DNA from 4 places in the Mesorhizobium sp. C372A genome. Region 1 is predicted to be linked to each of the others. Evidence: predicted binding sites of a transcription regulator. Region 1 holds the regulator's gene; each other region holds the start of a gene.
What was found. Region 1 encodes HrcA, which represses chaperone genes, less so after heat shock. Its sites were predicted from a motif close to GTTAGCACTCNCNNNNNGNGAGTGCTAAC; they were not measured.
Positions count from the first base shown of each region.

Region 2: the regulator HrcA is predicted to act here: its motif matches at 5,409-5,437, upstream of groES (co-chaperone GroES).
Region 3: the regulator HrcA is predicted to act here: its motif matches at 4,001-4,029, upstream of groES (co-chaperone GroES).
Region 4: the regulator HrcA is predicted to act here: its motif matches at 5,304-5,332, upstream of NLY42_RS28160 (co-chaperone GroES).

Region 1 covers NZ_CP100475.1:1,608,485-1,616,370, forward strand. Annotated here, with positions in the region: gene NLY42_RS07480 (PQQ-dependent sugar dehydrogenase) at 1-617, opposite strand, end outside; gene NLY42_RS07485 (hypothetical protein) at 727-927, opposite strand; gene hrcA (heat-inducible transcriptional repressor HrcA) at 964-2,049, opposite strand; gene rph (ribonuclease PH) at 2,205-2,921, shown strand; gene NLY42_RS07500 (VOC family protein) at 3,112-3,522, shown strand; gene rdgB (RdgB/HAM1 family non-canonical purine NTP pyrophosphatase) at 3,522-4,169, shown strand; gene hemW (radical SAM family heme chaperone HemW) at 4,169-5,326, shown strand; gene NLY42_RS07515 (low molecular weight protein tyrosine phosphatase family protein) at 5,333-5,656, shown strand; partial or broken gene NLY42_RS07520 (EamA family transporter) at 5,848-5,982, shown strand; gene NLY42_RS07525 (hypothetical protein) at 6,062-6,247, opposite strand; gene rsmI (16S rRNA (cytidine(1402)-2'-O)-methyltransferase) at 6,420-7,328, shown strand; gene NLY42_RS07535 (YraN family protein) at 7,321-7,698, shown strand; gene NLY42_RS07540 (undecaprenyl-diphosphate phosphatase) at 7,869-7,886, opposite strand, start outside.
Region 2 covers NZ_CP100475.1:104,108-111,993, forward strand. Annotated here, with positions in the region: gene bioB (biotin synthase BioB) at 20-1,033, shown strand; gene NLY42_RS00440 (8-amino-7-oxononanoate synthase) at 1,030-2,181, shown strand; gene bioD (dethiobiotin synthase) at 2,178-2,813, shown strand; gene NLY42_RS00450 (adenosylmethionine--8-amino-7-oxononanoate transaminase) at 2,813-4,078, shown strand; gene bioZ (3-oxopimeloyl-[acyl-carrier-protein] synthase BioZ) at 4,075-5,058, shown strand; gene groES (co-chaperone GroES) at 5,490-5,786, shown strand; gene groL (chaperonin GroEL) at 5,850-7,514, shown strand.
Region 3 covers NZ_CP100475.1:5,320,742-5,328,627, reverse strand. Annotated here, with positions in the region: gene NLY42_RS25605 (OsmC family peroxiredoxin) at 1-92, opposite strand, end outside; gene NLY42_RS25600 (zinc-dependent alcohol dehydrogenase family protein) at 134-967, opposite strand; gene NLY42_RS25595 (hypothetical protein) at 958-1,140, opposite strand; gene NLY42_RS25590 (TetR/AcrR family transcriptional regulator) at 1,243-1,851, shown strand; gene groL (chaperonin GroEL) at 1,924-3,579, opposite strand; gene groES (co-chaperone GroES) at 3,643-3,939, opposite strand; gene NLY42_RS25575 (class I SAM-dependent methyltransferase) at 4,124-4,921, opposite strand; gene NLY42_RS25570 (hypothetical protein) at 5,004-5,873, shown strand; gene NLY42_RS25565 (TetR/AcrR family transcriptional regulator) at 5,870-6,496, opposite strand; gene NLY42_RS25560 (MFS transporter) at 6,667-7,854, shown strand.
Region 4 covers NZ_CP100475.1:5,810,627-5,818,512, forward strand. Annotated here, with positions in the region: gene NLY42_RS28110 (RT0821/Lpp0805 family surface protein) at 1-276, opposite strand, end outside; gene NLY42_RS28115 (ATP-binding protein) at 451-1,869, opposite strand; gene NLY42_RS28120 (response regulator transcription factor) at 1,853-2,518, opposite strand; gene NLY42_RS28125 (hypothetical protein) at 2,601-2,861, opposite strand; gene NLY42_RS28130 (ester cyclase) at 3,142-3,528, shown strand; gene NLY42_RS28135 (DUF3168 domain-containing protein) at 3,535-3,942, opposite strand; gene NLY42_RS28140 (hypothetical protein) at 4,160-4,369, shown strand; gene NLY42_RS28145 (hypothetical protein) at 4,401-4,568, shown strand; gene NLY42_RS28150 (DUF1488 family protein) at 4,612-4,878, opposite strand; gene NLY42_RS28155 (hypothetical protein) at 4,875-5,138, opposite strand; gene NLY42_RS28160 (co-chaperone GroES) at 5,385-5,747, shown strand; gene groL (chaperonin GroEL) at 5,812-7,440, shown strand; gene NLY42_RS28170 (hypothetical protein) at 7,576-7,740, shown strand; gene NLY42_RS28175 (trimethylamine methyltransferase family protein) at 7,753-7,886, opposite strand, start outside.

The sequences.
Region 1 (7,886 bases):
AGCGTCTTCCCGTCCGGCGAGAAGGCGATATCGCGGGTCCAGTGGCCGCCGGTAGGGATGTCGGAGACGATCGTCTCCGGTTCGCCGGAGGCTTTAAGGTCGCCGTCGCGATAGGCGTAGCGGACCACGCTGTCGTTGTTGGCGACGTAGACCCATTGCGGCTTGTCGCCAGGCGGGTAGAAGGCGATGCCATAGGGCTGGTTGAGATTGTCGGCAAAAATGCCCTCTTCGGCCGGCTTCGCGCTACCCTTGGCCAGCCGATAGACGCGGATCTGGTTGGCGTCACTGTCGGCGACGAACAGGTCGCCGTTCGGCGCCACGCGCACGACCCGCGGATTGGAAATGCCGGAAGCAACCAGTTCGGCCGAAAACCCAGGCAGCAGGACGGGCTTCGCGCCCTCGGGCCGATCGCCAAGGCCGGCGCTGTTGGAGGCGGATTCGGTGATGTTGGGCTTTTGCAGATCATCCGGCTTGATCAGCCGGCGCACACCTGGCTTGTCGGCCGTCCAGTCGCCGAAAGCGTCTTTGCCGGTCAGCAGCGGTTGATCGGCCTCCTGGGCGAAGGCGCTGGTGGCCAGAAGCAGGGCAAGGCCTGCCAAGCCGGCAATCCGGATCATGCTGTTCTCCTCGAACTCGCGCCGGTCGGCGCGTCATGCACAAGGGAGATATTGTGCGGCCGCCGCAAAAGAGAAGCGTGCGCGCGCGCAGATTCGACGAGAGAACCGCTCAACTTTCCTCTTCGACGTCGAGATCGTCGTCGAGACGCTTTTCCAATGCGACGAGATCTTCCGGCAGCGGCAAGCCCATGGCGCGCATTTCGCGCAGTTTTTCGCGCAGCTGCTCCTGGATTTCGTGCTCGTCCTCCGGCTGGTTGACCATTTCTTCGAGCAGCATGCTGATCTGGGCCTTGAACGATTCAAGCGCCATTCTGCGCCCTCCTTTACGGTGATCCCGGCTTCGGAATTATCTTAACATCCGGGTAATCAATTGCGCAGTGTAGTCGACCATAGGCACGATGCGGGCATAATTCAGCCTGGTCGGGCCGATGACGCCGAGCGCGCCGACGACGCGGGCGTCCTTGTCGCGGTAAGGCGCCACGACCAGCGACGAGCCGGAGAGCGAGAACAGCTTGTTTTCCGAGCCGATGAAGATCCGCACGCCGGGGCCGTCCTCGGCGAGGTCGAGCAGCTGGATCAGCCCGTCCTGCGTCTCCAGATCCTCGAACAGGTGGCGCAGCAATTCGATATCGGCCTGGGCGGTGACGTTTTCGAGCAAATTGGCGCGGCCTCGCACGATAAGGCGCGCCGGCAGGCCGCTGTCGGCGCCGGCCCACACCGCCAGGCCTTTCTCGACCAGATCCTGCGACAGCGTGTCCAGCGCTGCCCTGGTCTCGTCCTTGATGCGGGCGATCTCGATGCGCGCCTCGGCGAGCGTGCGGCCCCTGATATGGGCGTTGAGGAAGTTGGAGGCCTCGTGCAGCTGCGAGACGGTGATGCCGGCCGGCAGGTCGACGACGCGGTTCTCGACATCGCCATTCTGCGACACCATCACCGCCAGCGCCTTGGTCGGCTCGAGCTGGATGAACTCGATGTGCTTCAGCGCCACCTCGTTCTTGGTGGCGAGCACCAGGCCGGCGCCGCGCGACATGCCGGACAGCATCTGGCTGGCCTCGGTCAGCATGTGTTCCAGCGTCGCGCCCGAGCCGGAGGCGCGCACCTGCGCCTCGATGACCCGGCGTTCCTCGTCGGAGAGATCGCCAAGCTCCATGAAGGCATCGACGAAGAAGCGCAGGCCGGTCTGGGTCGGCAGGCGCCCGGCCGAGATGTGCGGGGCATAGATCAGGCCGAGATGTTCGAGGTCGCTCATCACGTTGCGGATGGTCGCCGGCGACAGCGACGACGGCAGGATGCGCGACAGGCTGCGCGATCCCACAGGCTCACCGTCCTTCAGATAGGATTCGACGATGCGCCGGAAAATGTCGCGCGAACGCATGTCGAGCGATTGCAGCGCGGGCGCCAGCAGACTGGGTTCGGTGACTGCCTTGGTCATTCGAGCCAAAAACCTCCGGCTCAAGGATATAGACTTCCATCGCCCCCGCGCAACCCGGCGTCTGTGCCAGATCGCCCGGCCTTTTCCTTTGCGCCATGGGCTGCATGCGTCTACAAGCCGCCGACGCAACCATAAAAGAACAGAAAGAGGCCTCGATGCGCCCTTCCAAACGCCAAGCCGACGAAATGCGCGCCATCTCCTTCGAGCGCGGCGTCTCCAAACACGCCGAAGGCTCGTGCCTGGTGAAATTCGGCGACACGCATGTGTTGTGCACGGCGAGCCTGGAGGAAAAGGTGCCGGGCTGGATGCGCAATTCCGGCAAGGGCTGGGTGACGGCGGAATACGGCATGCTGCCGCGTTCGACCGGCGAGCGCATGCGCCGTGAAGCTTCGGCCGGCAAGCAAGGCGGCCGCACGCTCGAAATCCAGCGGCTGATCGGCCGCTCCTTGCGCGCCGTTGTCGACCTGCAGGCACTGGGCGAACAGCAGATCACCGTCGACTGCGACGTCATCCAGGCCGATGGCGGCACCCGCACGGCCTCGATCACCGGCGGCTGGGTGGCGCTCTACGATTGCCTGCGCTGGATGGAAGCGCGGCAGATGGCCAGTGTTGCCAAGGTGCTGAAGGACCATGTCGCGGCAATTTCCTGCGGCATCCACGACGGCAAGCCGGTCATCGACCTCGACTATATCGAGGATTCGTCTGCCGGCACCGACGCCAATTTCGTCATGACCGGCAAGGGCGGCATCGTCGAGATCCAGGGCACCGCCGAGGGCGAGCCGTTCTCGGAAGGTCAGTTCGCGGAGCTGATGGGGTTGGCCAAGAAGGGCATTCAGCGGCTGGTGAGCTTGCAGCAGATGGCTGTGGCCTGATTGAATTTAACGTGATGACGTCGGCGATCCTTCACACCCCCCTCTGGCCTGCCGGCCATCTCCCCCGCAAGGGGGGAGATCAGAGGTCGCTGCCGTTTTCGCCAACCATCAACGTTGAGACGCCGCCAGCGGAACTGCCAATCTCCCCCCTTGCGGGGGAGATGCCCGGCAGGGCAGAGGGGGGTGCCTGATGCAACCCTCCGCTATTCTTGAGTCAGCGCTTTACGTCACGGATCTCGCCGCTGCCGAAGCCTTCTACTCCAACGTCCTCGGCCTCCCTCTCCTCGGCAAGGTCGACGGCCGCCATCTCTTCTTCCGCTGCGGCCCGGGCGTGCTGCTGGTCTTCAACGCCGAAGCCACCAAAATCCCGCCGGCGCCCGATGCGCGGCTGAAAGTGCCGCCACATGGCACGGTCGGCGAGGGCCATCTCTGCTTTGCCGCAAGTGCGGATGAACTCGCACAGTGGAAGGCGCAACTTGAGGCGAAAAACATCGCCATCGAAAGCGAATTCGAATGGCCGCAGGGCGGGCGTTCGATCTACATACGCGACCCCTCGGGCAATTCGATCGAATTCGCCGAGCCAAGGATCTGGGGCCTTTGATGCATTCTCTCGATGGAAAGAAGATCGTCGTTGCCAGTCACAATGAGGGCAAGCTGCGCGAATTCGCCGATTTGATGGGTCCGTTCGGCTTCGAGGCGAAGTCGGCCAAGGACTACGGCCTGCCGGAACCGGAGGAGACCGGCACCACCTTCGAGGAAAACGCCTACATCAAGGCCTTCGCCGCGGCTAAGGCGACCGGCTTGCCGGCGCTGTCGGACGATTCGGGCCTGTGCGTCGACGCGCTCGACGGCGCCCCCGGCGTCTACACCGCCAATTGGGCCGAAGCTCCCGATGGCAGCCGCGACTTCAGCATGGCCATGCAGCGCACCGAAGTGGCCTTGCAGGAGGTCGGCGCCGCCAAGCCAGCGCAGCGCAAGGGGCGGTTCGTCGCCGTCATCTGCCTGGCCTTCCCCAATGGCGAGGCTGAATATTATCGCGGCGAGGCTGAGGGAACGCTGGTCTGGCCGCCGCGCGGCGAACTGGGCTTCGGCTACGACCCGGTGTTTTTGCCGGACGGTTTCGACAAGACGTTCGGCGAGATGAGCGCTGAGGAAAAACATGGCTGGAAGCCCGGGCAGCCGACGGCGCTGTCGCACCGCGCCCGCGCCTTCCAGAAATTCGCCCGCGCCAGGTTAGGCTCAGCCTGATGTCGCTGGACCGCAGCCCGGGTTTCGGCGTCTACATCCATTGGCCGTTCTGCGCGGCCAAATGCCCATATTGCGACTTCAACAGCCATGTCCGTCACCAGCCGGTCGACCAGGAGCGCTTTGCCCGCGCCTTCGAGACCGAGCTGAAGACCATGAGCGAGCGGACCGGGCCGCGCGAAGTGACCAGCATCTTTCTCGGCGGCGGCACGCCGTCGCTGATGCAGCCGCAAACGGTGGCGGCGGTGCTGGACGCCGTGGCGAAGAACTGGACGGTGCCCGACGGCATCGAGGTGACGCTGGAAGCCAATCCGTCCTCGGTCGAGGCCGAGCGCTTTCGCGGCTACCGCGCCGCCGGCGTCAACCGTGTGTCGCTCGGCGTGCAGGCGCTGAACGACAAGGATCTGCGCTTCCTCGGCCGGCTGCACAATGTCGACGAGGCGCTGCATGCAATTGGCCTGGCACGGGACATATTCCCAAGACTTTCCTTCGACCTGATCTACGCCCGCCCCGGCCAGACGCTGGACGACTGGCGGGCGGAGCTCGAACAGGCGATCGGCCATGCCGCCGACCATCTGTCGCTCTACCAGCTGACCATCGAGGAAGGCACGCCGTTCCATGCCCTTCATGCGGCGAAGAAATTCATCATCCCCGATAATGACCGGGCCGCCGATCTCTATGCGCTGACTCAGGAGGTCACCGCGGCGCATGGCCTGCCGGCCTATGAGATTTCCAACCACGCCAGGCCGGGCGCCGAGAGCCGGCACAATCTGACCTATTGGCGCTATGGCGAATATGTCGGCGTCGGACCGGGCGCGCATGGCCGCTTTATCGAGAACGGCCACCGTGTTGTGACGATCGCCGAGCGGATGCCGGAGACCTGGGCCAATCTGGTGGAGGCCAGGGGCCATGGCGTCACCGGCGGCGAGATCCTGACGCGCTCCGAAGAAGCCGACGAGTTCCTGCTGATGGGGCTGAGGTTGGCCGAAGGCATCGACCTTTCCCGCTACGAGGCGTTTTCCGGGCGCGGCCTGTCGAGCGCCCGGCTGACCGTGCTGCAGGATGAGGGGCTGGTGGCGCCGATCGGCAATGCCAGGCTACGCGCCACGCCAGCCGGAATGATCGTGCTCGATGCCGTGGTGGCGGATTTGGCGCGGTAGATCGCGATGAAGAACGTGCTGTTCGTCTGCAGCCAGAACCGCTTGCGCAGCCCGACCGCCGAGCAGGTGTTCTCCAAACGTAGGGATATCGAGGTCGCGTCGGCCGGCACCAACCACGACGCCCACACGCCGCTGACGCATGAGCTGGTCGCCTGGGCCGACATCGTCTTCGTGATGGAAAAGGCGCACCGCACCAAGCTGCAGAAGAAATTCAAGGAGAGCCTGAAGAAGGCCCGCGTCATCTGCCTCGACATCCCGGATGATTACGGATTCATGGATCCGGAGCTGGTGCGATTGCTGGAGGTGAGGGTGACGCGATACCTGGGCTGACTGATGTGGTTGGGGCGTTCCACGCCCGCGTTCGCCATCCTCGGGCTTCACCCGAGGATTCATGCCGCGAGGTTAAGGCGCTGCAGCGGTTCAGAATTCTGCGCCGCTGCATCCTTCGGCAGAGGTCACGGAATGGATCCTAGGGTCTGCGCCGCGTCACTTCGCTCCTTGCTTCGCCCTAGGATGACGATGTTGCACCGATCGACAAACTAAGCGTCGTGCTTGAAGCGGCGCTTGCCGCGGTGTTTCTCGGTATGCGCCTCTCCGGTCCGGGCCGGCTTGGCGTCGCTCTTGTCCCGGCGGACGCTGTTCTGGTCGTTCATCGGATGCGGCGGCGCGCCTTCGCGGGCGCTCTTCGTTTCAAGACGGGTGATGAAGATATCGAAACGATTGGGCATCGTACGGTCAGTGCTCCGTCGCGCTGTCCGGTTTGTTGTCCGAAAGCCTGACATTCGTCGGCAAGGCGGTGGCCGCCCGACTGGTCAGGCCGGTGTCGCTCTCGGCGAGCGCACGCTTGCCCTTTGGCGCGGGCACGCGGTTGCGCCCGGCATAGTAGGGCTCGAAAACGTCCTGCAATTCCAGGCTGTCCATCCTGTCCTCCTCCTCAAGAGACTCAGGTATTCAATCCGCCAGCCACGCTTTCGTTCCCCACTGTGGCAAAGACATGGCCGCCGGGTTACATCGGCGTCAGGTTTGGCTCGACGTTCGGGATTTTGCAACCCGGCGCGCGCCGTGCCAAACAGGGCGAAATGGAGAGACCCCGGTGACCGGCGAGAAGCGCAGCTATGTGATCGGGCAGACCGAGATCGCGGTCCGGCCGGTGGCGCCGGCGCTGTATCTGGTGGCGACGCCGATCGGCAACCTCTCCGACATCACGCTGCGCGCGCTGGAGACGCTGGTCGCCGCCGACATCGTCGCCTGCGAGGACACCCGCGTCTCGCGCGTGTTGCTCGATCGCTACGGCATCCGGCGGCGCACCACCGCTTATCACGAGCACAACGCCGGCGAGGCCGGGCCGAAGCTGATCGCGGCACTCGAGGCCGGGCAGAGCGTGGCGCTGATTTCGGATGCCGGCACGCCGCTGATCTCCGACCCAGGCTACCGGCTGGTGGGCGAAGCGCTGGAGCGCGGCCTGCGCGTGGTGCCGATCCCCGGTCCATCGGCGCCGCTGGCGGCGCTGACGGCGTCGGGCCTGCCCTCCGACGCCTTCCTGTTCGCCGGGTTTTTGCCGGTTAAATCAGGGCCGCGGCTGACAAAGCTGGAAACGTTCAGGGCGGTGCCGGCAACGCTGATCTTCTTCGAGTCGCCACGCCGGCTGGCCAATACGCTGGTTGCGATGGTCGAGGCGTTGGGCGGCGCGCGCAAGGCCGCAATCGGCCGCGAGCTGACCAAGACTTTTGAAGAGATGCGGACGGGAACGCTGCAGGCGCTGGCCGACCACTATGCGGCGGCCGACACGCCGAAGGGCGAGATCGTCATCTGCGTCGGGCCCGCCGAGATCAAGGCCGACCAACCCGCCGACATCGACAGGCTGCTTCTGTCGCTGGCCGCCGAAATGCCGGCGTCCAAGGCGGCGGCGGAGGCGGCGAAGATGACCGGCGGGCAGAAGCAGGCGCTTTACCGGCGGCTGCTGGAACTCAGGGATGCGGTTGGAGAAGGCGAAGGTGGCTGAGCGCCCGGCCGCCAGCCGCCAAAAAGCCTATCGGCGCGGCCATCGCGGCGAGTGGCTGGCGGCAGCGGCGCTGATGCTGAAAGGTTATCGCATCCTCGCCCGCCGGCATCGCACCCGCTTCGGCGAGATCGACCTGATCGCCAGGCGCGGCGACCTGGTGCTGTTCGTCGAGGTCAAGGCGCGGCGCACGCTGATGGAAGCGATGGAGGCGATCGGCCACGAATCGGAGCGCCGCATCGAGGGCGCCGCCGACATCTGGCTGTCGCGGCAGCCGGACTACGGCAGATTGTCGATGCGCTTCGACATGATCGCGGTGCTGCCCTGGCGCTGGCCGGTGCATGTCGAGAACGCGTTTTTTGGGAGGAGTTAGCGGCCTTTACCCTCCCCCTTGTGGGGAGAGTCGGTGAGCAAGCGACGCGACGCGTCGTTGGTGGGGCGGGGTGTGGCGCCCCCACCCCGATCCGCTTTGCGGATCGACTGACCGGGGCGAGCCGCCTGTCTCGCCCGTCCTTCGGACCCCCACAGGGGGGAGGGTAAAGCTCACCCCCAGGTCATCAG
Region 2 (7,886 bases), 1.5 Mb from region 1:
GTCATACCGGAGGAACAGCATGGAGATGCAAACGGCAAGTTCAACGCAGACATCGCCACAGGCTCAATCCCCTGACCCCCCTGACCTTGGGGCGTGGACCTTGGAGAAGGCTCAGGCGCTTTACCATGCCCCCTTCAACAATCTCCTCTTCCTGGCGCAAACGGTGCACCGCCAGAATTTCGATCCAAACAAGGTCCAGCTCAGCCGGCTGCTCAGCATCAAGACCGGAGGATGCCCGGAGGATTGTGGCTATTGCAGCCAGTCGGCGCGTCACGAAACCGGGTTGGAGGCGTCCAAGCTGATGGATGTCAGGCGCGTCATCGCCGAAGCGACCAAGGCGCGTCATGCCGGCGCCACCCGTTATTGCATGGGCGCGGCCTGGCGAAACCCCAAGGCGCGCGACATGGATGCGGTGGTGGCGATGGTCGAAGGCGTCAAGGCGCTGGGCCTGGAGACCTGCATGACACTCGGCATGCTCGATCTTGAGCAAGCCGCTCGACTGAAGCAGGCGGGCCTCGACTACTACAACCACAACATCGATACGTCAGAACGCTACTATAGCGAGATCATCGGTACGCGGAGCTTTGCCGAGCGGCTCGAGACGCTTGACCACGTTCGCAAATCCGGCATCAAGGTCTGCTGTGGAGGCATTGTCGGCATGGGCGAGGAGCCGGTGGACCGGATCGACATGCTGGTGACGCTGGCCAATCTGCCGGAACATCCGCAAAGCGTTCCGATCAACATGCTGATCCCGATCGCCGGTACGCCGCTTGCAGACGCCAAGCCCATTGAGCCGATCGAATTCGTGCGCGTGATCGCGCTGGCGCGCATCATGATGCCGAAATCGCATGTCCGTCTGTCCGCCGGCCGCACCGCGATGACTGACGAGATGCAGGCGCTGTGCTTTTTTGCCGGCGCCAACTCGATCTTCTTCGGCGACACGCTGCTGACGGCGGACAATCCCGGTGAGGACAAGGATACCCTGCTGTTCCGGCGCCTTGGCATCGATCCGATGGAACTCGAGGCGCAATGAACGGGGCGCCGCTTGCCCGTTATGATGCGACCTTGCAGGGGCTAGCGCGCAAGGACCGGCTGCGGACGCTTTCGCCCCGCGCCGGGCTGGACTTCTCGTCGAACGACTATCTCGGGCTGGCCGCGTCCAGAAGACTTGGCGATGCGGTTGTGGCGGCGATTGCGCGGGGCACGCCGGTTGGCGCCACCGGGTCGCGGCTGTTGCGCGGCAATGCACCGGAACACGAGCAGCTCGAGGCAGACGCGGCGGCATTCTTTGGAGCCGACCGCGCGCTGTTCTTCGGCAGCGGCTACATCGCCAACTTCGCTCTGCTGAGCGCCCTGCCGCAGAAGGGCGATCTTTTGGTTGTCGATGAGCTCGCCCATGCCAGCATGCATGAGGGTGCGCAGGCCGGGCGCGCACAGTTCGTGCTGGCCGCGCACAACGACGCCACCGCTGTCGAGGATGCGATTACACGTTGGCGCGTCGCAGGCGGCATGGGATGCGTCTGGATCGCGGTGGAAAGCCTTTACAGCATGGATGGCGACTGCGCGCCTTTGGAGAGCCTGGTCGCACTTGCCGATCGGCACGGCGCATTCATCGTCATTGATGAGGCGCATGCCACCGGCGTCTGGGGACCGGATGGCCGGGGGCTTGCCGCCGCTTTCGAGGGCCGCGACAACATCATAGCGCTCCACACCTGCGGCAAGGCGCTCGGCGCATCTGGTGGGCTCGTCACCGGGCCGAGGGCACTGTGCGAATATCTGATCAACCGTTGCCGGCCATTCATCTACGCAACCGCGCCATCGCCACTGATGGCGGTCGTGGCGCGCGAGGCACTCGCAATGCTCACCGACGAGCCTATGCGGCGTGTTCAGCTGCATGAACGCGTCGCCAGCGCCGGCCGGTTGGTCAATCGCTGGGGTGTGACACCAAGTGGCTCTCAGATCCAGCCCTTAGTAATCGGCGATGTCAGGCGCACCATGGCAGTGGCGGCGCGCCTGCAGGCCCGCGGCTTCGACATACGCGGCGTTCGTCCTCCGACCGTGCCCGAGGGCACGTCGCGGCTGCGCATCTCACTGACGCTCAATATTGGCGAAGCCGACATTTCCGCCATGGTAGAGGCGCTGGTCGAGGTGTTGGCCCAAACATCACCGGAGGCGATATGACCCAACGCATCGTCATCACCGGAACGGATACCGGAGTTGGCAAGACCGTGTTTGCGGCTGGGCTCGCCGGTTTGCTGGACGGCTTTTACTGGAAACCGGTGCAATCGGGCCTCGACGGCGAGACCGACAGCGAGGTTGTCGCGCGGCTTGCCGGCTTGCCCTCAGAGCGCGTGCTGCCGGAAGCCTACCGCTTGCGGAGCCCGCTGTCGCCGCATCGTTCGGCCGAGATCGACGGCGTGGCGATCAAGGCTGCCGATCTTGCTTTTCCCGTCCTACCGACGCCGCTCGTCATCGAAGGCTCCGGCGGCCTAATGGTGCCGCTCAACCGGCGCACAAGGTTAATCGACATCTTCGCTGAATGGCGGCTGCCCGTTATTCTGTGCGCCCGCACCACACTCGGCACCATCAACCACACCTTGCTATCGGTCGAGGCGCTCCGCGCCCGCTCCATCCCGTTGGCGGGCATCGCTTTCATCGGCGATGAGATGGCCGATACGCAACGGACCATCGTGGAATTCAGCGGTGCCCCGCAGCTCGGCAGGCTGCCGCACCTCGATGTGCTGACGGGCAAAACACTGAGGGACGCAATGGTTGCCGGCTTCGCCTTCGCCTCGATTAATGGAGGTGACTGATGTCGCAGTCTCATGTGTGGCATCCCTTCACCCAGCACGCACTCGAGCCTGCGATCCCAGAAATCGTCCTGACTGAGGGCGCCTATCTCCACAGGGCCGACGGCGCCCGCATCCTGGACGCCATCTCCTCCTGGTGGGTCGTCACACATGGCCACCGCCATCCCCGCATCATGAAGGCAATCGAGACAACCGCGTCGAGCCTCGACCAGATTATCTTTGCGGGCTTCACGCACGAGCCGGCAGAGCGCTTGGCCAAGGCGCTTGTCGGCCTCGCTCCCGCTGGACTCGACTGGGTGTTCTATTCCGACAGTGGCTCGACCTCAGTCGAAGTCGCGCTGAAGATGGCGCTCGGTTATTTCCGCAACATCGGCGCGCCGCGCTCGCGCATCGTCGTCATGGAGCACAGCTATCATGGTGACACGATTGGAACGATGAGCGTCGGTGCGCGTGGCGTGTTCAACGCCGCCTATGAACCCTTGCTGTTCGAGGTCGACATCATCCCCTTTCCGGCCGCGGGGCACGAGCAGGAGACGCTGGATCGTTTCGAGGCTGTGACCCGCGATCGACGAGCCGCAGCCTTGATCGTCGAGCCGCTGGTGCTGGGCGCCGGCGGCATGCTGATGTATCCAGCATCGGTTCTGGCCGAATTGAAGAAGATCACTGAGGCCTCCGGCTCGCTGCTGATCGCCGACGAGGTGATGACCGGCTGGGGACGCACCGGAACCATGTTCGCCTGCGAGCAGGCATCGATTTCTCCAGATATCCTGTGCACCTCCAAAGGCTTGACCGGCGGCACCATCCCGCTGGCCGTAACGCTTGTCACCGATGCCATCTTCCGGGCGCACTATTCCGAGGACCGGAAGAAGACGTTTTTCCATTCGAGCTCTTACACCGCCAATCCGATTGCCTGTGCGGCAGCACTCGCCAATGTCGAGATCTGGCGCGACGAGCCAGTGGCCGGGCGGATCACGGCCTTGAGCGTGATGCAGGCCGTCGGGCTGCAACGCTTTCGGGACAATCCATATTTTGCCGACTGTCGAGCCACGGGAACGATCGCGGCGCTCGACCTGCGAACCGGTTCAGCAGGTTATCTCGCCGAGATTGGTCCGAAGCTGCGCGCTTTCTTCCTCGAGCGCGGCCTACTTGTGCGCCCGCTCGGCAATGTCCTCTACCTTCTGCCACCCTATTGCATCGCAGGCGACGAGCTCGAACGACTCTATGACGCCATCGAGGAGGCCGGGGAACGCTTCGGGTCAAGGCCATGAGCAAGTCGTCGCGCATTCTCGGACTTGGCCATCACGTGCCTGGGCGCAAGGTGGCCAATGCCGAGATCGAGAGCAATCTCGGCCTCGAGCCGGGCTGGATCGAAAGGCGTACCGGAATCCGTTCGCGCTTCTGGGCAACGGACGAAGACACGCTGTCGGGTCTTGCCACCCGGGCTGGCGACATGGCGCTGGTGAACGCCGGTATTGCGCGCCACGACATCGGTCTGCTGTTGCTTGCCACCTCGACGCCCGACCATCTTCTGCCGCCAAGCGCGCCGCTGGTCGCACACAAGCTTGGCCTTGGCCGCGCAGGCGCGGTCGATCTGACCGGCGCCTGCGCCGGCTTCATCTATGCGCTCATGTTTGCGGACGGGTTCACCCGCCTGCATGGCAAACCAGCGCTGGTCATCGCCGCCAACATCCTCAGCCGCCGCATCAATCCAGCCGAGCGCGCGAGCTCAGTCTTGTTCGCCGATGCCGCCGGCGCCCTGGTGATCGGTCAGTGCGATGATGCTGATCGGGGCATTCTCGGTGCCTCGGTGGCTTCGGACGGCTCGCGCTACGGGCTGATCCAGATTCCCGCAGGAGGAAGCAACACGCCGTTCCATGGCGACCTCGACCTCGGGCAGACCCGGATGACGATGACCGACGGGCCCGAAGTGTTCGCAAAGGCCGTCGAGATGATGACCGATTGCTCGACAGCCGCGCTAGCCACTGCGGGAGTGCGGCCACACAATGTCGGCCGGTTTGTGCCGCATCAGGCCAATACTCGGATTTTCGGCGCGGTCGGAAGAAACCTCGGCATTGCGGACCAAGCAATTGTCAAGACGATTGCCGAATACGGCAACTCTTCGGCCGCGACGGTCCCGCTGTCGCTCTCGCTCGCCAACCAGATGAAGCCATTCCAGCCAGGAGAGAAAATCCTTCTGGCGGCGGCGGGTGCGGGTCTCAGCGGCGGCGCTCTCGTGGTTGGAATCTAGCCGGCCGGCTCACGCGCGCAGGATTGGTCATGAATGGCAATAGGAGCAACAGAACCAATGCCAAAAAATGGCCTTCTGAAGCTCGACATGACCAAGCTGACGCAGCACGACCCGTGCGAGCCTCTGGATGAGTTCAAATGCAACACCCGTTGCACCAATCGTACCATCTGAATAAAGCTCAATTACAAAGGGTGAGCCGCCCCATATATGTCGGATACCCGACATTGTTCACATAAAAGGCTCGATGCTTACACGCTCTTTGCTGGCTGCTCTTTGCTGTCTTCTCTTTTCTCTTTGCTCTTTGCTCTTCCGTCTTGACTACCAGGAGCCTGCGGCTTATCTATTGCCGCGTTAGCACTCGCTTCGGCTGAGTGCTAGGCATGCTCCGGCAACGGAGCACCGTTCAACATCCGCACCAAGGAAATCCAAAAATGGCAAAGTCGAATTTCCGGCCGCTGCATGACCGCGTGGTCGTACGCCGGGTCGAATCCGAATCCAAGACCGCCGGCGGGATCATCATCCCGGATACGGCGAAGGAAAAGCCGCAGGAAGGCGAGATCATCGCCGTCGGCTCCGGCGCTCGCGACGAAGCCGGCAAGCTGGTCCCGCTGGACGTCAAGGCCGGCGACCGCATCCTGTTCGGCAAGTGGTCGGGCACCGAAGTCAAGCTCAATGGCGAAGACCTTCTGATCATGAAGGAATCCGACATTATGGGCATCATCGGCTGATTATCGGCCTCACCGTCAACTGAATTTCGGGCTTGATCGCAAGCCCCTGCCAGGAGCTAAAAAATGGCTGCCAAAGACGTTAAATTCTCCCGCGACGCCCGCGAGCGCATGCTTCACGGCATCAACATCCTCGCCGACGCGGTGAAGGTGACCCTCGGTCCCAAGGGCCGCAACGTCGTCATCGACAAGTCGTTCGGCGCACCGCGCATCACCAAGGACGGCGTCACCGTCGCCAAGGAAATCGAACTTTCCGACAAGTTCGAAAACATGGGCGCGCAGATGATCCGCGAAGTTGCTTCGAAGACCAACGACATCGCCGGTGATGGCACCACGACCGCGACCGTCCTGGCGCAGTCGATCGTCCAGGAAGGTAACAAGGCCGTTGCCGCCGGCATGAACCCGATGGACCTGAAGCGCGGCATCGACCTGGCCGTGACCGAAGTGGTCGCGGCTCTCGGCAACGCTGCCAAGAAGATCAAGACCTCCGAGGAAGTTGCCCAGGTCGGCACGATCGCCGGCAATGGCGACGAGTCGGTCGGCAAGATGATCGCCGAAGCGATGCAGAAGGTCGGCAATGAAGGCGTCATCACGGTTGAAGAAGCCAAGACCGCCGAGACCGAGCTGGAAGTCGTCGAAGGCATGCAGTTCGACCGCGGCTATCTCTCGCCCTACTTCGTCACCAACGCCGACAAGATGGTTGCCGAGCTCGAGGACGTCTACATCCTCCTGCACGAGAAGAAGCTGTCCAACCTCCAGGCCATGCTGCCGGTTCTCGAAGCCGTCGTGCAGACCTCCAAGCCGCTGCTCATCATCTCGGAAGACGTCGAAGGCGAGGCTCTGGCCACGCTGGTCGTCAACAAGCTGCGCGGTGGCCTGAAGATCGCCGCCGTCAAGGCGCCGGGCTTCGGTGATCGCCGCAAGGCCATGCTGGAAGACATCGCCATCCTCACCGGTGGCCAGGTCATTTCGGAAGACCTCGGCATCAAGCTCGAGAATGTCGGCCTCAACATGCTCGGCCGCGCCAAGAAGGTGTCGATCTCCAAGGAGAACACCACCATCGTCGACGGCGCCGGCAAGAAGGACGAGATTCAGGGCCGCGTTGCCCAGATCAAGCAGCAGATCGAAGAGACCACGTCGGATTACGACAAGGAGAAGCTGCAGGAACGTCTGGCGAAGCTCGCGGGCGGCGTCGCGGTGATCCGCGTCGGCGGCGCGACGGAAGTCGAAGTCAAGGAAAAGAAGGACCGCGTCGACGACGCCCTCAACGCGACCCGCGCGGCCGTGGAAGAAGGCATCGTTGCAGGCGGCGGCGTCGCACTGCTGCGCGCTTCGGCCAACATCAAGGTCACCGGCGTCAATGCCGACCAGGCTGCCGGAATCAACATCGTTCGCCGTGCACTGCAGGCTCCGGCCCGTCAGATCGCTTCGAACGCAGGTGCTGAAGCTTCGATCGTTGCCGGCAAGATCCTCGACAACAAGGGCGCGACCTACGGCTACAACGCCCAGACCGGCGAGTATGGCGACATGATCGCCATGGGCATCGTCGACCCGGTCAAGGTCGTTCGCACCGCTCTCCAGGACGCGGCCTCGGTCGCCGGCCTGCTCGTCACCACCGAAGCCATGATCGCGGAGGCTCCCAAGAAGGAGTCGGCCGGCGGCGGCATGCCTGGCGGCATGGGCGGCGGCGGCATGGGCGGCATGGGCGGCATGGGCGGCATGGATTTTTAATCCAGCCCCTATCAACTTACAGCGGACAGGGCGGCAGCAATGCCGCCCTTTCCTTGTGTGCCGAACATGATCGAAACCTTGGAGTGCGTCCCGAGGATCTCGTTCGAGCCTCACCGCATGGTCGAGAATTAGGATCTTGTCCGATCGAGCAATTCGCGGGCTCAACCTGGTCAAACCGGCGCCCCCTACGAACTGCCCGATCCTTGAGGATTCCGCTGCGCGACAATCACGATGATTCATTCAGTTGGTAGCTATAGGCGGTGAATCATGAGGGGCATTGAGGAGCGTGGCAAGGCGCCCATCTCGGCATTTAACTCCATCGAGCGTGATATCAGGGACAATTCTCTCATCGGAACCGGCGGCTGGCGTTGA
Region 3 (7,886 bases), 2.8 Mb from region 1:
GCGCCTTCGAAGACGCCGCTGCCAAGCCGCAGACGGCCGCCGCCTTCCTTCAGCGTGCCTTGCCATTCTGCGGAAGCTTCACGGATGGTCATGGTCGTTCTCCTGGTTCGGGGTTGAAAAGCGGGCAATTGGGTCAGGCGCAGTCGATGACAACCTTCCCGAACACGTCGCCCTGCCGGAAGTGGCGGTACGCTTCGGGGGCTTCGGCAAAGGGGAAGACCCTGTCGATAACGGGCTTGAGGCGATGCTGCGACACGGCGCGCAGCATGGCCTCGAGATTGCTGCGGCTGCCGACGAACAGGCGGCTGATGGTGGCGAGGCTGCGCTGATAAAGCGCTGCCGGCATCTCGATCGATCTGCCACTGGCGTCCTGCAGCGTCAGCAGCACGATGTGTCCATAAAGCGTGCTGGCAATCAGCGACTGCGCGAAGGTGGCCGGGCCGCCGGTTTCGACGACGAGGTCGATGCCGCCTGTCTGCTCGCGCGCCCAGCCGCCCCATTCCGGTATGTCGGTGCTGGAGACAACGAGGTCGGCGCCCAGCGCCCGCAGCCTGTCGGCCTTCTCCGCGCGCGATGTGATGGCGACAACCCGGCAGCCGAGCAACTTGGCGAACTGCAGAGCAAACAGCGAAACGCCACCCGAACCGATGGTGAGAACCCATTGACCAGGCTTCGGAATCCGGGTCCCGGTCACCGCGTTCCAGGCCGTCACGCCGGCGCAGGTCAGCGTCGCCGCTTCGTGCCAGCTCAGATGATCGGGCAGTCGCGCCGCCCATTGTTCGTCGAGCACGGCAAACTCAGTCAGCATGCCGTCCAGCGTACAGCCGAGCTGGTCGATCAGACCGGCATTGATGCGGCCATCGATCCAGCGGGCGAAGTAGCTGCCGGTGACGCGGTCGCCGACGGCAAAACGGGTGACGGCATCGCCGATTGCGACGACGTCACCGGCGCCGTCGCTCAGCGGCACGATGCCTTGCCGCGCCGGCAACGGATAGGTGCAGGGATCATCGTGTCGCGCCGATTGAGCGAGGCGGCGCGGACTCGCACCACGATCTCATGCGGTTTCGGTTCCGTCCGCGCCTCGTCGCGCATCGCCAGGGATTCGGTTCCACCAAACCCTTCGAGCCGGTAGCTGCGCATGTCACTCTCCTTAATAGTATATAGACTGATCCACATATTATATAGACCGATTGTCATATTCTTGGCGAGGCCTATAATGCGTCACTGTTGACAGAGGTTGACATGGCCAACGACACCCGCACCCGCATACTCGAGACCACAGGCCTGTTGCTCAGGCAGCGCGGCTATCACGGCACCTCGCTCAACGACATTCTGGGCGCCAGCGGGGCGCCGCGCGGCTCGCTCTATTTTCATTTCCCGGGCGGCAAGGACCAACTGGTCATCGAGGTGACGCGCAACAGCGTTGCCGACGTCACGAAAAGGCTGGGCGAAGCACTGGCAGCCGAAAGCGATCCTGCAGTGGCCGTCCATCACATCTACCAGTCGGTCGGGCGCATGCTGGAGGACAATGATTTTTCGCTGGGTTGCCCCATCGCGCCGGTGGTGCTGGATTCACCCACCGATGTGCCGGAACTGGCGGAACTCTGCCGATCGGCTTTCGAGCAATGGATCGGCTTGCTGCGACAGGCCTTCGTCAGGGCAGGGGTGCCCGAACGCCGCGCGCACGCTTTGGCGCTGCTGATCGAATCGTCGCTGGAAGGGCTTATGGTGATTGCGCGGGCCACCCGCGACCGTGCACCGGTGCTGGTGGTGGCCGACGAGGTGGCGGCACTTGTCGAGCAGGCGGTGCTTGCAGGCAAGGTTGCGCGGCAGGCGGACAGCGCCGCCTAACCATCCGCTTTCCAAAACAAAAAAGGGCGCCTCTCGGCGCCCTTTCCGTATGCATAAGCCAGATAGCTTGGATTAGAAATCCATGCCGCCCATGCCGCCCATGCCGCCGCCGCCCATGCCGCCAGGCATGCCGCCGCCAGCCGACTCCTTCTTGGGAGCCTCCGCGATCATGGCTTCGGTGGTGACGAGCAGGCCGGCGACCGAAGCCGCGTCCTGGAGAGCGGTGCGAACGACCTTGACCGGGTCGACGATGCCCATGGCGATCATGTCGCCATACTCGCCGGTCTGGGCGTTGTAGCCGTAGGTCGCGCCCTTGTTGTCGAGGATCTTGCCGGCAACGATCGAAGCTTCAGCACCTGCGTTCGAAGCGATCTGACGGGCCGGAGCCTGCAGTGCACGGCGAACGATGTTGATTCCGGCAGCCTGGTCGGCATTGACGCCGGTGACCTTGATGTTGGCCGAAGCGCGCAGCAGTGCGACGCCGCCGCCTGCAACGATGCCTTCTTCCACGGCCGCGCGGGTCGCGTTGAGGGCGTCATCGACGCGGTCCTTCTTTTCCTTGACTTCGACTTCCGTCGCGCCGCCGACACGGATCACCGCAACGCCGCCGGCGAGCTTCGCCAGACGTTCCTGCAGCTTCTCCTTGTCGTAGTCCGACGTGGTCTCTTCGATCTGCTGCTTGATCTGGGCAACGCGGCCCTGGATCTCGGCCTTCTTGCCGGCGCCGTCGACGATGGTGGTGTTCTCCTTGGAGATCGACACCTTCTTGGCGCGGCCGAGCATGTTGAGGCCGACATTCTCGAGCTTGATGCCGAGGTCTTCCGAGATGACCTGGCCACCGGTGAGGATGGCGATGTCTTCCAGCATGGCCTTGCGGCGATCACCGAAGCCCGGCGCCTTGACGGCGGCGATCTTCAGGCCGCCGCGCAGCTTGTTGACGACCAGCGTGGCCAGAGCCTCGCCTTCGACGTCTTCCGAGATGATAAGAAGCGGCTTGGAGGTCTGCACGACGGCTTCGAGAACCGGCAGCATGGCCTGGAGGTTGGACAGCTTCTTCTCGTGCAGGAGGATGTAGACGTCCTCGAGCTCGGCAACCATCTTGTCGGCGTTGGTGACGAAGTAGGGCGAGAGATAGCCCCGGTCGAACTGCATGCCTTCGACGACTTCCAGCTCGGTCTCGGCGGTCTTGGCTTCCTCAACCGTGATGACGCCTTCATTGCCGACCTTCTGCATCGCTTCGGCGATCATGGCGCCGACCGACTCGTCGCCATTGGCCGAGATCGTGCCGACCTGGGCAACTTCCTCGGAGGTCTTGATCTTCTTGGCAGCCTTGCCGAGAGCCGCGACGACTTCGGTGACGGCCAGATCGATGCCGCGCTTCAGATCCATCGGGTTCATGCCGGCGGCAACGGCCTTGTGGCCTTCCTGGACGATCGACTGCGCCAGAACGGTCGCGGTCGTGGTGCCGTCGCCGGCGATGTCGTTGGTCTTCGAAGCAACTTCGCGGACCATCTGCGCGCCCATGTTTTCGAACTTGTCTTCAAGCTCGATTTCCTTGGCGACGGTGACGCCGTCCTTGGTGATGCGCGGTGCGCCGAACGACTTGTCGATGACGACGTTGCGGCCTTTGGGGCCGAGCGTGACCTTCACTGCGTCGGCGAGGATGTTGACGCCGCGCAGCATGCGCTCGCGGGCGTCGCGGGAGAATTTTACGTCTTTAGCAGCCATTTTTTAGCTCCTGGCAGGGGGCTTGCGATCAAGCCCGAAATTAGTTGACGGTGAGGCCGATGATCAGCCGATGATGCCCATAATGTCGGATTCCTTCATGATCAGAAGGTCTTCGCCATTGAGCTTGACTTCGGTGCCCGACCACTTGCCGAACAGGATGCGGTCGCCGGCCTTGACGTCCAGCGGGACCAGCTTGCCGGCTTCGTCGCGAGCGCCGGAGCCGACGGCGATGATCTCGCCTTCCTGCGGCTTTTCCTTTGCCGTATCCGGGATGATGATCCCGCCGGCGGTCTTGGATTCGGATTCGACCCGGCGTACGACCACGCGGTCATGAAGCGGGCGGAACTTCGACTTTGCCATTTTTTCTTCCTCGAATGAGAACGGTGAGAGCTGTTCCTCGATCCGGCGGTGCCGGATGTGCGTTAGCACTCACCTGGGGAGAGTGCTAACGTGCGCTGAAATAAGCGCGTGGCTTTCGAGAGTCAAGGCGAACGGTGAGCACAATTGTGCCAATTGGAGCCGTGCCGCGATCCGACGGCAGACCCTACCGGCGCCGCGGCGATTCAAGCACCAGAAGCGGGCATCGTTCCGCCAGCCCATAACCCCCTGTCGGCGCGAGGCGGACACTGTCAAAAAACCGGCTCGCCTCTTCGACCAGCGTCGCCGCCGGGGCGAAACTGTAGACAGTCTGCGAATTCGCATAGACATCGATGGTGCCGATGACCGGCATCTCCCATCCGGTCGTCGCGGCAAGGGCATCCCGGTCGGCAAACAGCGCATCGAAGGCGTCGAGGATCGCCCGCACCGGAATGGCGCGGTCGGGATCGCCGCCGGCACAAGCCATGGCAATGCGCCATTTGAGTTCGTGGAAGGTCGCGACACCACCGGAAAGCGTCAGCGCCCGGACCTCCTGCAGATCATCCTGTACCTGAGGACTTGCATAGGCGCGCAATGCAGCCCGCCCACCGGACTTCAGCACACGCGCGATCTCGGCAAGCAGCGCCTGCCGTGCAACCGAGGAGTCCAGCGCCGACAGGCAGCCGTCGCCGATCACCGCCCCGGCGCTTTCGTCGCCCAGCGGCAACTCCAGCCAGTTGCCGATCACCGCCTTGCGTGAGGCGGTATCGCCCGGCCAGATGCCCGATATCATGGCAGTGGACTCGTCGATCGCGAGCATGGTCCTTCCGAGGCCGGCAAGCTCCGGCGTGACCCCGAGCAGCACCACATCGACTGATTGCAGGCTAAGTTCGCGCTCATAGGCGGCGACAGCTTCCGGGGGCGGACACAGCGGCGACCCGAGAAGCCGCCAATGACGGCGAATTGCGTCCCAATGCTCAGTCATGCGGAACGGTTTGGGGAAAGGCTGGACATATTTCCTTCCAGGCTGTTGGTTGCCTTGCGAGTTACCTCATGCAGGAAAGGCCATGGCCCGCATTGCCGTCATAACGCATGAATTTGACCGCTTCCAGAGCCGGCGGGGCCTCCTGCTGCGCCAGGACAGCCCCTACATGCTGTTCGACGTCCTGGCGGAGCTGAAACGGCGCGGTCACTCCGTGCAGATCATGCGTGGACCCTCGGCAAGTCATAACGCCGATATTGCCGTCCTGCATGTCGACGCGACAGTGACGCCATCGGACTATGTCGACTACGCGCGCGGATTTCCGATTTGTCTCAATCTTGGTGCAACCGACATTTCCAAGCGCCGCATCAGTGGTGCGATCCTCGAGGAGGGTGCCAACTGGAGCGGCCAGGTCATCGTGAAGAGCAACCTCAATCATTGGGGGACGCCCGAGGAGCAGCTCAACCGAAAATCCGTTCGCGCCGGCAAGGCAGTGCCTTTCCCGGGCGCGCAGACCTTCGACCGTTATCAGGTGCATGCCTCGCTGGCCGATGTGGCGCCGGAGATTTTCAGGCGTGCCGACCTGATCGTGGAAAAATTCATTCCCGAAATCGAGCCCGACGGGTTTGCGGCGCGGTTCTGGATATTCTGCGGCGATCGGGAGCGCTGCACCCGCTATGTCTCGCCGCAGCGCCTGGTCAAGGGCGACGACACCGTCCGCCGGCAGCCGGTTGCGGTTCCCGACGAACTGCGCGCCTTGCGTCGGAAGCTGGGCTTCGACTATGGCAAATTCGACTTTGTCGTGCATGAGGGCAGGGCCGTGCTGCTCGATGCCAACAAGACCCCAGGTCGCGCCAGGAACCTGTCGAAGATCGTTGCCGCCGGCACAGCCAACCTGGCCGACGGCTTCGAAAACCTCATCCACCAGACCGGACGGGGTCGAATCGGGCGCTAGAGAAACAGTCCCAACTGCGTATGGATGATCGACCGGTAGTCCTCGATGGTGTGGCGGCTTTCCTCCTGGTTCTGGGTCAGCGCCATGCGCACGACGCCGCCGGCCAGCTGGAAGATCAGGAAAACCATACGGCCGAACTCATTGCGTCGCTCTGGCGCGAGAAAGGGGCCGACATGGTCGCAGAACATCGTCGCCTGGCGCCGGGTTTCGGCGATGTCGAGATTCTTCAGCGCCTTGTCAGCCTGGATGGCGTTTTGCAGGTCCTGAATGGCGGGGTCGCCGGCGACGCGCTCATAGTAGTCGTCGAGCAGCCGGTCGGCCGCAGCGATAACGTCGTCCAGCCCGCCAATGTCGGCAACGATGGCGGCAAGCCGGGCGCGGCTCACTTCGGAGAATCGCTCGTAGAGCATCGCCAGGATCGCCGACTTGTTGGGGAAGTAATGATAGACGGTGGCGATCGGCCCGCCGGCCTGTGCGCCGACTTCCTTCATGGTGACGGCGTCGATGCCTTTCTCGCCGATCAGCCGCATGGTCGTCGACAGGATGGCGTCGATGCGCTCGCGGCTGCGCTCCTGTTTGGGCCTGCGCCTCGGTTCGGTCGTCATCTGCACTGCTTCGTTCATGCCGCCATCCTCTCGATCGCCCAGACCATTCGATCGCCAAGACCATCCCCAGCCTTGTTGGTGCCAAGTCCCGCTACTGATTGACAAACGAATATGATCGAGTATCAGTTTCTAAATGCTGACAGACTGTCAGTTTTTTTGCCGTCAGGCAAGGACGTTGGGAGGCGACCGTGACTTCTGCTGGTAACGCGGATGCCGGGAACGGCGACTGGCTGGTCGGCAACCCCACTGGGGCGCAACTCGCCTCGGCATTGTGGATCGGCTCGGTCGGCCTGCTCGTTCTCGGGCTGCAGCCGGTGCTTCTCGGCGCGCTCTACACCGAAGGGCATGTCAGCGGTGACGAACTCGCGCTGGTCGCCACGGCGGAGATGATCGCCATCGGCATCGGATCGGCGGCCATCGCCATGATGCTGTCCGCCCACAATATGCGCTTGAAAAGTGCCGTCCTTCTGCTCTTGCTGGCGCTGGCGAACGGGGCGACCGCCTATGCGCTGACCTCGACCTCGCTGATTGCCGCCCGCGCGGTGGCGGGCCTCGCCGAGGGTGGGCTGGTGGCGGTCGCCACGGAACTGATCGCCCGTTCGCGCCGGGCCGAGCGCATCGGCGGCTTCTTCGTCACCCTTCAGACCCTGGCGCAATGCGCCCTTGCCCTGCTGCTGGCGCTTTACGTCATCCCGGCCGCCGGATCGGCAGGCGGCTTCATCGTCCTTGCCGTCGTCTGCATCGCTTCGGTGGCGGTCGCCTTCATCGTTCCCGATAGCTATGCCGACCTGCCCAAGGAGGAACAGTTCAGCAATGTGCTGACCGTTCCTTCGCTTGCCGCTTTGCTGTGCGTCTTCTGCTACTTTATGTTCTTCGGCTCCGTCTGGGCGTTTCTCGAGCCGCTTGGCGCACAATACGGCATCGATGGCCGCAGCGTCGGCCTGATCGTCTCGGCCAGCCTGGCATTGCAGGTGCTGGGCGCAATGACGGCTACCGTCTTCGAGGCGCGTATCGACTACCGCTTCGCCATCGTGGCGATCGGCGTGGTCGCCGTCGCCAGTTCCGTGGTGCTCGCCGGCAGCCCCGGCCTGACGGTTTTCTGGGTCGCGGCCTTGATCATGGGCTTCATCCTTCTGTTCATCGTGCCCTATCAGATCCGGCTGGCGATCACCGCCGACGAGACGCGCACGGCCGTGCTTCTGGTGCCGGCGGCCCAGCTTTTCGGTCTGGCGATCGGCCCGGTCGCGGCATCGCTGCTGATCGACGGCAAGGATTTTCGGCCGGTGCCGGAATTTGCCGCCGCCAGTGCTGCGGCCAGCGTCGTGCTGCTCGGCCTGTTCGTCCTGATCGCACGGCGCCGCCGCGCCATCGCCTGAGACACGACCGGGGGAGCATCTCCTCGATACTT
Region 4 (7,886 bases), 2.4 Mb from region 1:
CTTCCACGTCACCTTCTGGCCGCTCGCCGTATATTCGAGCGCCTTGTATTCCGCCTCGAGCGCCTTGCGCTTCTCGGTGCTGTTCAGGCCGCTGCCGATCGATCCGCCGACGAGCCCGCCGGCCATGGCCGAGATGATCGTCGTCGCGACTTTGGCCCCTGAAGGAGGCGACGCGGGCGGGTTGGTGATGGAGATATCCGGGCCACTGCCCTTGCCCAGCGTTCCGCAGCCGGAAAGAGCGAGCAGTGCGGAAACGAGCGCAACGCGAATCTTCATGCCAACAACCGGTTTTCTTGAACGGGATGCGCTGGGGGCCGCGTCATCGGGGGCGTCAGGACGTCATACTATTGATATTTGTCGGAAATTTGGCCGTTCTTAACGGCTTTTGCGCAATCGAGGGGCCGCCATAACACAGGCATTCGGCCGTGTCGATTGGCCCTGGGCAGTACATCATTGCAAGCTCCGCAAGCGCACAACCGCCTTCAGCCCGCCCATCGTGGAGCGTTCCAGCGCCAGCGCCCCGCCATACTCGTTGACGAGGTCGGCAACGATGGCAAGTCCGAGCCCGGTTCCCGGCTTTGTCTCGTCGAGGCGCCGGCCGCGTTTCAAGACATCGCGGGCCTTGTCCTCGGGGATGCCGGGACCGTCATCCTCGATCGATAGCTCGAACAGGCCGGCTGCGGCCGGCGTGACGGATACGGCAACAGTGCTCCTTGCCCATTTCATCGCATTGTCGAGGAGGTTGCCGACCAGTTCCTCCAAATCCTCGCGCTCGCCAGCAAAGACGATGTCGGCCGCCGGCAGCGTAAGCGACAGGCTGACATCAGGCTTGAGTTTTTGCAGCACGCGCACCATGCGCTGCACCAGCGGCGTCACCGGCGTGCGGTAGACGACGCTGTCGCGCTGCGCCGCGACCCGTGCCCGCTGCAGGTAGTGGTCGACCTGTTTCTGCATCGACGCCGCCTGGTCGGCGATGAGCTGGCCCTTGGCGCCGCCGAGAGCCCGGCCCTCATTGATCAGCACGGCGAGCGGCGTCTTCAGCGAATGGGCAAGGTTGCCGACCTGCGTACGCGAGCGCTCGACGATGCGCTTGTTGTTTTCGATCAGCGCATTGGTTTCGTTGGCGAGCGGCTCGATCTCGGCGGGAAACCGGCCATCGAGCCGCTGCGCCGTGCCTTCGCGCACCTGGGCAAGCGCGTTGCGAACCCGGCGCAAGGGCTGGAGGCCGAGCAGGATAGCGATCGCATTGATGGCGATCATGCCGACGCCGAACAGGCTGAGATAGGTCAGCAATCGGCCCTGGAAGGTGGCGATCTCCTGTTCGAGCTCGGTCTTGTTGCCCATCACGCGGAAGCGCGCGGCGCGGTTCTTGGCGTCGAGCACGAATTCGCTCTCGAACACTTCGAGCTGCTCGTCGCCGATACCGTCGGTGGAGTAGCTGCGCTGGAAGCTCGAATTGAACGGCACCTCGGCGACGGTCGGCGACGGGATCGTCGTGGTCATCGAGGACGAATGAAGGTTGCCGTGCACACCTTCGGAAGCCGGCTCCACCGACCAGTACCAGCCCGAATTCGGCTCCGAGAAGCGCAGGTCGCCAAGGTCGGGAGCACCGGTGAGCTGGCCGGATTCGGAAACGCCGACCGAGCCGATCAGATTGAACAGATGCGCCGACAGCAGGCTGTCGAAGCCGCGCTCGCTGGCCTGGCGGTAGAGCGTGGTGATCAGAGTGAAGATGACGATCAGGGTGAGGATCGCCCAGATCGTGGAAAAGCCGATGACGCGGAAGGCCAGCGAGCGCGGCCAGAGCCGCGCCGAAAAAGGCTTCCTTGCTGGTATGGGGAGCGGTTCCGCCTTACGCCTCCGGCTCACGCATGCGATAGCCCATGCCGCGCACGGTTTCGATCATGTCGATGCCCATCTTCTTGCGCAGCCGGCCGACAAAGACCTCGATGGTGTTGGAATCGCGGTCAAAATCCTGGTCGTAGAGATGCTCGACCAGCTCGGTGCGCGACACCACCTCGCCCATATGGTGCATCAGATACGCCAGCAGGCGGAACTCATGCGAGGTCAGCTTCAGCGGCACGCCGTTGACATCGGCCTTCGAGGCCTTGGTATCGAGGCGCAGCGGCCCGCAGGTGAGCTCGGACGAGGCATGGCCGGCGGCACGGCGGATCAGCGCCCTTACCCTGGCCAGCACCTCCTCGATGTGGAACGGCTTGGTGACATAGTCGTCGGCGCCGGCATCGATGCCCGACACCTTGTCGCTCCAGCGGTCGCGCGCTGTCAGGATCAGCACCGGCATCTTGCGGCCGTTGCGGCGCCAGCGTTCGACGACGCTGATGCCGTCCATCTGCGGCAGGCCTATGTCGAGCACGACGGCATCGTAGGGCTCGGTGTCGCCGAGGAAATGCCCCTCCTCGCCGTCATAGGAGCGGTCGACGACATAGCCGGCATCGACCAGCGCGTCGGCCAGCTGCCGGTTGAGATCCTTGTCATCTTCGACGACGAGTACGCGCATGATCGGTCAGGCCTGTTGATGTGTCAGATATAGGCCGATTCCGGTGGTCTGGGAAACGAGCCCTGCAAGGGGGAAGATTGGATCAGTTCGCCGGGACGACGATCTCGGAGCGGCGCGGACGCTGGCCGTCCTTGCCCGGCACAAGCACGACGATGACGCAGACCTCCTGGCCGCCACGCGTCGTCTGCGAAGCCTTGGCCAGCGTGCCGCCATTCTGCTCAGCAACCTGCTGGCCGATCGCGTAGCAATCCGCCGCGGCTGCCGGCGTCGCTTGCGACGCCAACAGGCCGGCCGCTGTGAGCGCCAGTATCGCGGTTCTGACATGAGAGCGAAGCGTTTTCATGGTCGGCGTTGTAACGCAACTGTGCTGAACGTGAAATGAACGGTGAACGGGTGAAAATCCATCCCCGCAATACCCCCTGCGCGCGCAACGAATGAATGCGATCCTACCGCCCAGTCCCTCAGACCGGGCAATGGATTCATAACCGGAAAACCGGCTGCGCGGCTATGGTGTTTGCGCGCAGGTTCTCAATTCGCAGCCAGATTGGGAACAGGTCAAGGCGAGACCATTCTGAAGGGCCGCCCTAAATAGCGCGGGAAACGCCAAATCATCGGAGTGCGCCATGACGGATAAAGACCTTGCCGACCTTTACCGGGGCTATATCGCTTGCCTGAATGCCCAGGACTGGGCGAAACTTGGAGACTTTGTCGGCGACGAGGTGCAGCACAATGGCGAAATGCTCGGCCTGTCGGGTTATCGCCGTATGCTCGAAGGCGATTTCGAGGCGATTCCCGACCTCCGCTTCAACATCGAACTGCTGGTCTGCCAGCCGCCGCGCGTGGCGGCGCGCCTGCATTTCGACTGTCATCCCAAGGGCGTGCTGTTCGGCCTGCCGGTGAACGGCAAGCGCGTGTCGTTCGCTGAGAATGTTTTCTACGAATTCGGAGAGGGTCGCATCCGCGAGGTGTGGTCAGTCATCGACAAGGCCGAGATCCAGGCGCAAATCTAGGTTGCTTCAATCACTTTGCTCGGTGAGGGCGCGTATCCGCAGCACCCCGTGGTAGAGCGCCAGGTCCTCGTCGTAGCGGGCCTCGGCGAACTCCAAGGACAGGCGGGTCTGGTCGCGCGAGCCGGTGGCGAAAGCGGCGCCGTCAAGGCGCGCCCGGATGCTGTCCATGATCAGACGCGTCTCGGCCTCGCCTTGCGCCTTCGACCAGACATGCAGCGTGATGAGCTGGTCGTCATCATTGTCGGCGCCGGTGTCCAGATCGAATGCGCTGGTCCTGCCATAGGTCACATAAGGGAAGGCGGCACTGTCGGCCGCCTGCTCGCGCAACCCGGCGCCGCCGAGCAGCGCCGTCAGCGAGGCATCGCTCTTCAATCTCATGAACAAGGCTTGCAGCAAATCGCCGGGCGCCGTCATCGTCGTCTCCGTTCGCCTGTCACGCTTTGAACAACCTCAGTTTCGCGCGCAACCTAACCGCGTTGCACGGATTTCGCCAGATGACGATCCGCCTGATGGAAGGCGGCGAATCGGGCGGCATGGCCCTTTCACGGACCGGGTTCTATTTGGCATGCGGGGAGTTTCAAGAAGGGTGTTATGAGGAGCCCTGTTTTCTCCGGCAATTCGAGGTCATTTCATGCGAACGCCACCGCTGCTGCCGGCTTTTGGAAAGCTCGGCGTCAAGCCCCCGGTCGCGATTGCGGCAGCACCCGCCCTGTCGAAGAGGACCGTGGCCCTGCGCATGCGCGAGATACTTTCAATGCATGGCGGCCTGGCCTTGAAGCTGTCGGTGGTGGCCTGGACAATCCTGATCCTGGCGGCGGCATTTTTCATGTCAAAGGCCTGATGCCGATATGACAAACCGCTACGCGTTGCGCATGGACGAGCCCGAGAGCTGGACTATCTTCGACATCTTCACCGGCCAGCCTGTCGAGCTTAAGCAACAGGTGATGGTGGCCATGAATTTACGCGATGCGGAAGCGATGGCCGACCGCCTGAACAGCCGGGACGTCAAGCGGCGGGCAAAAGCCGACCGCAAGTCCTGACGCACGCTGATCTCAGCCGCTCTGATTGCAAGACGAACGCGCGCTAACCGAAATCCGCGGCTGTGAGCACATATATGCTCTTGCGGGTGCGGGCGTAGGCCTTGCTGGCAATGTCATGGATGGAGCTGGACGCGGTGTCGAAAGCCGCCAGATAGGTGGCTTCCGCGGTCGCCGTCCCTGATGGCGCCTTCGAGAGGGCATCGGCTGCGACAGAGAAGGAAATCTGGAACATGCCGTCGTGGCCGACAAAGCGGATGCGCTTGCCGGCCTCGTCATAGAAGCGACTTGGATTGGGGAATGTCAGGCTCATGACGTGCCCCCCTTCGGCGCGGCGGCGGCTTTCTTGACTGTCGCCCGCTTCTTCTTCGGTGTCGGGTTCAAGGCTTCCGCGACGCGGTCGGCCTCTTCCTTGGCCAGGCGCAATTCCCTGAGCCTTGCTGTCTTGATCTCCCTGGCCCTCGCTTCGGACATGTAGTCGGAGGTTGCCTTGTTGCGCTCGGCCGTCTTCTTCTGCTTGTCCATGAAGCGGGCTTCAGCTTTTTCCATGATGCTCTGATTGCCTTCGGCCATCGCCTAAATCTCCTTCGTGCCTGAATTGTGAAATCGAACTTACGATATAAATAGTCACTTTTGCCTCGAAATTCAATTTTTTGAAATATCTAGGCGCCTCGCGACGTTTCGAACCCTGCAGACATCATAATACTTTTTAATATTTAATTTTGGCCACGAATAATTTTTGGCACTCCTATCTATCGAGTGCCAACACGCCTATAAGAACGGCGCGGTCGCCTATGCCGGCCCCAGAAAGAAGTTCTCATGAAGTTTCGGCCACTCCACGACCGCGTCGTCATCCGGCGCGCCGAAGGCGATGTCAAATCCAAGGGCGGCATCATCATTCCCGACAATGCCAAGGAAAAGCCGCAGGAAGGCGAAGTCATCGCCGTTGGGCCGGGCGCACGCGACGAAAACGGCGCGCTTGTTCCGCTCGACGTCAAGGCCGGCGACTTCATCCTGTTCGGCAAATGGTCGGGCACCGAGGTCAAGATCGACGGCGAGGACCTGCTGATCATGAAGGAAGCCGACATTATGGGCGTCATCGACAAGAGCGAGACGGCCGCTATCGGCAAGAGCGGGACGGTCGTCACCGAGAAGAGCGTCAAAGCCAAGAAGGCTGCCTGACCGGCCTGGCTTTGCCAGGCTCCGGCGAGCCGCTTGCTTCACCACACCAACGGGATTGAAAAAAATGTCTGCCAAGGAAATCAAATTCGCCACCGACGCGCGCGACCGCATGCTGCGCGGCGTCGAGATCCTCACCAATGCGGTGAAGGTCACGCTCGGCCCCAAGGGCCGCAACGTCATCATCGACAAGGCCTATGGCGCGCCGCGCATCACCAAGGACGGTGTGACGGTGGCCAAGGAAATCGAGCTTGCTGACAAGTTCGAGAACATGGGCGCGCAGATGGTGCGCGAAGTGGCTTCGAAGACCAACGACCTCGCCGGTGACGGCACCACCACCGCCACGGTGCTGGCCGCATCGATCCTGCGCGAAGGCGCCAAGCTGGTTGCCGCGGGCATGAACCCGATGGACCTCAAGCGTGGCATCGACCAGGCTGTCGCCGCCGTGGTCAAGGACATCAAGGCGAAGGCCAAGAAGGTCAAGTCGTCGGCCGAGATCGCGCAGGTCGGCACCATCGCCGCCAATGGCGATGCCAGCGTCGGCGCCATGATCGCCAAGGCGATGGACAAGGTCGGCAATGACGGCGTCATCACCGTCGAGGAGGCCAAGACCGCCGACACCGAACTCGACGTCGTCGAAGGCATGCAGTTCGACCGCGGCTATCTCTCACCCTATTTCGTCACCAATGCCGACAAGATGCGCGTCGAACTGGAAGAGCCTTACGTGCTCATCCACGAGAAGAAGCTCGGCAATCTGCAGGCGATGCTGCCGATCCTCGAAGCAGTGGTGCAGAGCGGCAGGCCGTTGCTGATCATCTCGGAAGACGTCGAAGGCGAAGCACTGGCGACGCTGGTCGTCAACAAGCTGCGCGGCGGCCTCAAGGTCGCGGCCGTCAAGGCGCCGGGCTTCGGCGATCGCCGCAAGGCGATGCTGGAAGACATCGCCGTGCTGACATCGGGCCAGATGATTTCCGAGGATCTCGGCATCAAGCTCGAAAACGTCACCATCGAGATGCTTGGCCGCGCCAAGCGCGTACTGATCGAGAAGGACACCACCACGATCATCGACGGCGCCGGCACCAAGGCGACCATCCAGGCGCGCATCGCGCAGATCAAGGGCCAGATCGAGGAGACCACGTCCGACTACGACAAGGAGAAGCTGCAGGAGCGGCTGGCCAAGCTCGCCGGCGGCGTCGCCGTGATCCGCGTCGGCGGCGTCACCGAGTCTGAAGTGAAGGAAAAGAAGGACCGCATCGACGACGCGCTGAATGCGACGCGCGCGGCGGTGGAAGAAGGCATCGTGCCCGGCGGTGGCGTGGCGCTTCTGCGCGCAAGATCGGCTCTGGCCGGCCTGACCGGCGCCAATGACGATGTGACCGCCGGCATTTCGATCGTGCTCAGGGCGCTGGAAGCGCCGATCCGCCAGATCGCCGAGAATTCCGGCGTCGAAGGCTCGATCGTCGTCGGCAAGCTGTCCGACAGCAAGGACCAGAATCAGGGCTTTGACGCCCAGAACGAGGTCTATGTCGACATGATCAAGGCCGGCATCGTCGACCCGGCGAAAGTGGTGCGCACCGCGTTGCAGGACGCCGGCTCGATCGCCGCCCTTCTGATCACCGCCGAAGCGATGATCACCGACGTTCCGGCCAAGGATGCGGCGCCTGCGGGCGGCGGTGGCGGCATGGGCGGCTACTGACCATCGCCCGAAAATTGCCCGCTGGGAATCTGGGCGGGCATAAATCAAAACAGGCTGCCGGGGACATTTCCCCGGCGAGCCAGGAATTTCCGTCAGTCAGTCAAGACCAGTCATCAACGACAGGGAGATCGACAGATGATCACATTCGCCCCGAAGCCAAACGCTGTATCCGCGACCAAGCCGGCGGAGGAGAGCCGCTTCGATCGCATCCGCCGGATTGCCGCCGACAAGCACAGGCAGGCCGATGCCGGGCCGATTCGCCGCGAGCCGTCGAAGACCGGCGACAAGCGGCCGACGTGACGGCTGCCAACCTCACGACACCGGCAACGCTCCGCCCTCTTCGGTGCGGCGGGCAATGAACTCGTCGAGCACATCGGATGTGGCAACGGCCGACGCCGGCGGCTGGAAGTCGGCCAGCGTCCGCTTCCAGATGCCGGTGGCGCGCT